3 regions of the Ensifer sp. R1-3 genome follow, and region 1 is predicted to be linked to each of the others. Evidence: predicted binding sites of a transcription regulator. Region 1 holds the regulator's gene; each other region holds the start of a gene.

Region 1 (2,271 bases):
CTCGATGAGTGCTTTCAGGCCGGCATCGCCCGCCTCCCTGGCGTCGGCCGGAATCGCATCCAGCGCGCGGCGCAGGTTATCGGAGACCGCCAGCATGTCGCGCGCGAAGCCCGCGACGGAATAGGACTTCGCGTCCTTGACATCACGTTCGGTGCGCCGGCGCAGATTGTCCATCTCCGCAGCAAGGCGAAGATATTTGTCGCGCAGTTCCGCACTCTCGGCCCTGGCAAGCTCAAGCGGATCCGGCGCGGTCGTGGAAGCATCCGCCTCCGGCTTTTCCGCGGCTTGCGGCTCAGCGGCTGTTTCGAATTCTTCAGGCGCCGCGGCCTCGGGTCCGTTCTTGTTCGTTTCGTCGGTCATGACGTTCTCCGAATTTCTGTCTTTTGCTGTGTTCGGCATCATCAAACCAGCGGAAGTCGCTTTGCTTGAACGTACTGTTGCCTGGATTTGAAGCCCGATATCGATGTTTGGGCCCAAAAAATCAAGGGTCGATTGCTTCATCGATCAAAAGGATTCGCTCAGCGCGACAGCCGCGACATGAGCTGGGCGGTGTAATCGACCATGGGAACGATGCGGGAATAGTTGAGCCGGGTCGGCCCGATTACACCGACCGCGCCGACGATGCGGTCGTCGCTGTCGCGGTAGGGAGCGACGATCAGCGAGGAACCGGAAAGCGAAAACAGCTTGTTTTCGGAACCGATGAAGATGCGCACGCCCGGGCCGCTCTCGGCGAGGTTGAGGATCTCGATCAGGCTGTCCTTCTTTTCGAGGTCATCGAAGAGCATACGCAGCCGCTCGATGTCGTCCGTCCCTTCCAATCCTTCGAGCAGATTGGCGCGGCCCCTGACGATCAGCCGCGCCGGCTGGCCGTCGCCCTCGCTTCCGGACCAGATCGCCAGCCCACGCTCGACCAGGTCCTGCGAGAGCGCGTCGAGCTCGCCGCGCACCGTCTCCTTGACCTTTTCCAGTTGCGTCCGCAATTCGGGAATCGTCTGACCGGCAAGGTGAGCGTTGACGAAGTTCGCCGCTTCGGTGAGCTGGGCGCTGGTGATCCCGGCGGGCAGCTCGATGATGCGGTTCTCCACCTGATCGTGCTCGCCGACGAGCACCGCCAGCGCCTTGGTCGGCGCCAGCCGGATAAACTCGACATGCTTGAGGACGGGATCGCTCTTGGTGGTGATTACGAGACCTGCGCCGCGCGACATGCCGGACAGCATCTGGCTCGCCTCGGTAAGAAGGTTTTCGACCGACCTGTCCCGATTTCCCGGGTGAACCTGCCTTTCGATCGAGGCGCGTTCCTCCGGCGAGAGATTGCCCACCTGCATGAAGGCGTCCACGAAGAAGCGCAGGCCCAGCTGCGTCGGAAGCCGGCCGGCGCTGACATGGGGGGAATAGATCAGGCCCAGATCCTCGAGATCGCTCATCACGTTGCGAACCGAGGCCGGCGACAGCGACACCGGCAACAGCCGCGAGAGATTGCGCGAGCCCAGCGGCTCCCCGCTTTCCAGATAGCTCTCGACAATGCGGCGGAAGATCTCGCCGGAGCGCTCGTCCAGCGCCGATGCGATCCCCTTCGTTCCAGGGTTGCGCAGTACCATGTCACTCCGTGATCAGTATTCTGTGTCCGGAAAGAATATAGTGATCCGCGCGGGGAATGGCAAAAGGGAAAAATCACTGCGAAGCTTCGACATCAAGCGGTTCCCTTTGCCTACGCCATGATCTAGAAGGCTCACGAAAGCGCCGCGCGTCTTCAGACGCGCAAAGGCCGCTGGAGCACTTTGAATTCTGCATGTTCTTGTCCTTGAACCGAACAGGACCCAAGGAAGCATGCAGTCGGGATCGACAGGAGTTGACGATGCGGCCATCCGGTAGAAAAACCGACCAAATGCGCAAGGTCTCGTTCGAGCGCAGTTTCTCCAAGCATGCGGAAGGATCCTGCCTGGTACGCTTCGGCGACACGCATGTTCTGTGCACCGCGAGCCTGGAGGAAAAAGTTCCGGCTTGGCTGCGCAACGGCGGCAAAGGCTGGATCACCGCGGAATATGGCATGCTGCCGCGGGCGACCGGCGAGCGCATGAGGCGCGAGGCGGCGACCGGCAAGCAGAGCGGCCGCACGCAGGAGATCCAGAGGCTGATCGGGCGGTCGCTCAGAGCCGTCGTCGATCTTCCGGCGCTCGGCGAACGTCAGATCTCGATCGACTGCGACGTGATTCAGGCCGACGGCGGCACGCGCACCGCGTCGATCACCGGCGCCTGGATCGCCCTCCACGA
Region 2 (2,271 bases), on a different replicon from region 1:
GGTCGAGAGCCGTTCTTCCATGAGCCTGTGCAAAGCTTTTTGCGAGATGCTCAGGTTCTCGGCTAAGAAGGTCATAATCGAAGTCTCTTCTTTCTCGCATCGGCAATCCCACGGTAAGGCGGTGACGCCTCGGAGCTGCGTGGAGGGCAAATATGTAGCTCTGAGGCGCCACTCACTCGAGCGGCTGACGAGGATGCCGCACCGGTGACTCCGATATTCCTCAATGGTGTCGCTCGGCGTTGTGCCTTTCCAATCGATGAACCGGACCAAAGTCCGGCAAGTACATGCCCCGCGTGTAAGCAATTGCGCGTGGCGGCCTAGTCTGTCCTTCATGCCCGGGACACGAAACTGGCGACTTGAAACTCCGGCCTTCGCCTGTCCGCGAGCTAAACGAGGCCGGGTATGAGTTAGTCGACGATGTGCCATATCTGCCGACTGCAGAACTGCTGCGACTACCGGAGATGGGCGGACGAGGATCTCGATCCAGTCCCGGGCCGTCGTCCGGCCTAGCGGCAGGTTGGCGGCGGTGTCTTTCTGACAATCTTCGCTCAATGCGGGCAGCGCCCAAAGGGGAGGGGAACAGGGTCAATCGAAAGTCAAACGCATCGCGATAAACGACCAATAGACACGTTGATACGGGTGAGCCGGAGGGGCTGCTTCTGGCTCATCCCCGCAGGGGTGGCTGGCCCTGGCATCTTCTTCAAGTGCAACCTTCCTGCACGAGAGAAACGTCCCGAGCAGCGACGACCCTGAAGGCGTCAATCCGGAACGGCATCCCGAGTGCCGCGCTAAACAGCCTTTGCATTCCAGCTCGATAGCACTCCAGAAGGTCGAGTGCTAAAATTTTTCGCTGTCCTCTTGAAACCCGAAAAAGCAAAGACCAGATCGATTGCGCGCGCCCAAAAGGTCGCGCGCCCCGCGTCGGATTCGCTTCGGATGCGGCGCGGAGGACCCCTTGAAACAAGCTGCTCTAAAGGGAGGACGACATGACGTTCCGTCCGTTGCACGACCGTATTCTGGTCCGCCGCATCGAAGCCGAGGAAAAGACCGCCGGCGGCATCATTATTCCCGACACCGCAAAGGAAAAACCGCAGGAGGGCGAGGTCATCGCCGTCGGCCCCGGCGCGCGCGACGACAGCGGTCAGCTGCGGCCGCTCGACGTGAAAATCGGCGACCGTATCCTGTTTGGAAAGTGGTCCGGCACGGAAATCCGGCTCGACGGCGAGGACTTACTGATCATGAAGGAATCGGATGTCATGGGCGTGGTCGAGGCCGAAGCGCAAGCCAGGACGGCCGCATGAGCGCGCCGATGGGAAGGACCATTTACTGAGGGAGTAGGAAAATGGCTGTCAAAGAAGTGAGATTCCATTCCGATGCTCGTGAGAAGATGCTGCGCGGCGTCGATATCCTTGCGAATGCCGTCAAGGTCACGCTCGGCCCGAAGGGACGCAACGTGGTGCTCGACAAATCGTTTGGCGCTCCAAGGATTACCAAGGATGGGGTTACGGTTGCGAAGGAAATCGAGCTTGAGGACAAGTTCGAGAATATGGGCGCCCAGATGGTGCGCGAAGTGGCCTCGAAAACCAGTGATATAGCCGGCGACGGCACCACGACCGCCACGGTTCTGGCACAGGCCATCGTGAGGGAAGGTGCGAAAGCGGTTGCCTCCGGCATGAACCCGATGGATCTCAAACGGGGCATAGACAAAGCCGTCGACGCCATCGTTGAAGAACTGCGGAGCAAAGCCAGAAAAGTCACCCGAAACGACGAAATCGCCCAGGTCGGCACCATTTCGGCGAATGGCGACACCGAGATCGGGCGCTTTCTTGCCCAGGCGATGGAGAAGGTGGGAAACGAAGGCGTGATCACCGTCGAGGAGGCCAAGACCGCCGAGACCGAGCTCGAGGTCGTGGAGGGCATGCAATTCGACCGCGGATATCTTTCGCCGTACTTCATCACCAATCAGGAAAAGATGCGCGTAGAGCTCGAAGAACCCTATGTGCTCATCCACGAGAAGAAGTTGTCCAACCTGCAGGCGATGCTTCCGGTACTCGAGTCCGTTGTGCAGTCCGGTAAGCCGCTTCTGATTATAGCGGAGGACGTTGAAGGCGAGGCACTGGCCACCTTGGTGGTCAACAGACTGCGCGGCGGACTGAAGGTGGCAGCGGTGAAAGCGCCCGGCTTCGGCGATCGCCGCAAGGCCATGCTGGAGGATATCGCCATTCTGACAGGCGGCACCACGATCTCCGAGGACCTTGGTATCAAGCTCGA
Region 3 (2,271 bases), on a different replicon from region 1:
GGTTGCCGAGCTTCTTCTCGTGGATGAGGATATAGGGATCCTCCAGTTCCACGCGCATCTTCTCGGCATTGGTCACGAAATACGGCGAGAGATAACCGCGGTCGAACTGCATGCCCTCGACGACGTCGAGTTCGGTATCGGCCGTCCTGGCTTCTTCGACGGTAATCACCCCCTCGTTGCCAACCCTCTCCATCGCCCTTGCGATCATCTCGCCGACGCTGGCGTCGCCATTGGCGGCAATCGTGCCGACCTGCGCGATCTCGCTCGACGAGATGACCTTCGTGGCGCGTATCTTGATTTCCGCGAGGACGGCGGCAACGCCAAGGTCGATACCGCGCTTCAGGTCCATTGGGTTCATGCCCACCGATACGAGCTTGGCACCTTCGCGAAAGATGGACGCGGCGAGCACGGTAGCCGTCGTGGTGCCGTCGCCGGCAAGATCATTGGTCTTTGAGGCTACCTCGCGGACCATCTGCGCACCCATATTTTCGAACTTGTCTTCAAGCTCGATTTCCTTGGCGACGGAGACGCCGTCCTTGGTGATGCGTGGAGCGCCATAGGACTTGTCGATGACGACATTGCGGCCCTTGGGGCCGAGCGTCACCTTGACGGCATTGTTGAGCAATTCCACGCCGCGAAGCAGGCGGTCGCGGGCGTCAGTGGAGAAGATGATTTGTTTGGCGGGCATTGTCTTTGGCCAGTTCGGGCTTGAGATAAGGGATCGGAATTCGACGGATCAGGCAGCATTGGCGGCGGTCGGGGCGGTGTTCGCGACGATGCCCATGATGTCGGATTCCTTCATGATCAGTAGGTCTTCGCCATCGATCTTGACCTCTGTTCCGGCCCATTTACCGAACAGGATCGTGTCGCCGATCTTGACGTCGAGCGGGATCAGCTTTCCGCTATCGTCGCGGGAGCCGGGACCGACGGCGACCACTTCGCCCTCTTGGGGCTTTTCTTTGGCGGTGTCGGGGATGATGATCCCGCCCTTGGATTTGACGTTACCTTCGGCGCGCCGGATGACGACGCGGTCGAGGAGCGGGCGAAATGTCATGGGATTCTTTCTGCGACCGGCGTATAGGGCGGCTGCAACTCCTAAATAGCATCGACGGCAATCGATTAATAGGAGTGCTAAGAAATATTATTTCGAAGCTAAATATGGCTTGAAATCAGTGTCTGCAATTTGCGCAAATTCATAACCGGTAAATCTACTAGAGATATTATGACGTACCTGAATTCACCTTTCTTATTGCCAAAAGCATCGGGTGTTCGTTAATTGAAAGATGTACAGGCGCAACGGAATACTCGGCTCGTTTGCCGCGGTGCACCGGCATCGACGGAAACGCGACTGCTGGAATTTCTCTATCAAAGGTGGTATCGGACTTTTCTGAAAACAAAAAGTTGACGTGGCCGCCGCTCTCGTCTATGAGAGGGCATCGATACTTTGTTTGCCGATATTTGTTTTGCTGCGCTTTGCGCGTCTCTTGACGAACTTCCCTCTCTCAAAAGTCGAAACCCCGCTGTGCGTCGCCCAGCGGTGATCTATGTTGCTAAAAAAGGGTTCGTTATGACCACTGGCACAGTTAAATGGTTCAATTCCACTAAGGGCTTCGGCTTCATTCAGCCCGACGACGGCAGCGCCGATGTGTTCGTTCACATCTCTGCTGTTGAACGCGCCGGCATGAATTCGATCGTCGAAGGTCAGAAGCTCGGCTTCGAGCTCGAGCGCGACAACAAGTCGGGCAAGATGTCCGCAGGCCAGCTCCGCGCTGCCTGACGCTTTTTCGCCGCTGATGACCACGGATGTACTGGCATCGCGGCAAGAGGTTCGAAGAGGCCAGGCGAATGTCTGGCCTTTTTCCGTTAAGGCAATCTTCGCGACCAAACGATATCAAAGGAACAACGATTGAGACACCCGAACGACAACGGCTTTGCCGAACGACGCAATGCCGCGGCAGATGCAAAGCGCCAGCTTCTGACAAAATTTGCATCCGCTCCTAAACCGACCGACCCTGAAATGCAGGAGAAACTGGCTGCACGCGAAGCGGCCAACCGTGCCAGGGATGCCCGTCGCGCCGAGCGCGAAGCGCTGAAGACAGCCGAGAACGAGCGAATCCTTGCAGAAGCCGCTGCGTTGGCCGCTGCTGCCGAGGCCGAGCAAAGGGCTGAAGCCGAAGCCCGCCAGGCAGAAATTGCCAATCGGGTCTCGCGTGTCGTCGCCGACGAGGCGGCCCGCAAGGCCGAACGCGACCGCCGCTATGCGGCCCGCAA

The links. Region 1 encodes HrcA, which represses chaperone genes, less so after heat shock. Its sites were predicted from a motif close to GTTAGCACTCNCNNNNNGNGAGTGCTAAC; they were not measured.
Region 2: a site for HrcA is predicted at 814-842, ahead of groES (co-chaperone GroES). Genes of this name have one in related genera too.
Region 3: a site for HrcA is predicted at 1,108-1,136, ahead of M1D43_RS25535 (co-chaperone GroES). Genes of this name have one in related genera too.

Annotation. Positions count from the first base shown of each region.
Region 1 is NZ_CP096515.1:2,414,185-2,416,455, forward strand. Features, by position in the region: gene grpE (nucleotide exchange factor GrpE) at 1-360, opposite strand, end outside; gene hrcA (heat-inducible transcriptional repressor HrcA) at 519-1,598, opposite strand; gene rph (ribonuclease PH) at 1,856-2,271, shown strand, end outside.
Region 2 is NZ_CP096517.1:357,412-359,682, forward strand. Features, by position in the region: gene groES (co-chaperone GroES) at 987-1,301, shown strand; gene groL (chaperonin GroEL) at 1,343-2,271, shown strand, end outside.
Region 3 is NZ_CP096517.1:123,618-125,888, forward strand. Features, by position in the region: gene groL (chaperonin GroEL) at 1-688, opposite strand, end outside; gene M1D43_RS25535 (co-chaperone GroES) at 737-1,054, opposite strand; gene M1D43_RS25540 (cold-shock protein) at 1,568-1,777, shown strand; gene M1D43_RS25545 (DUF6481 family protein) at 1,907-2,271, shown strand, end outside.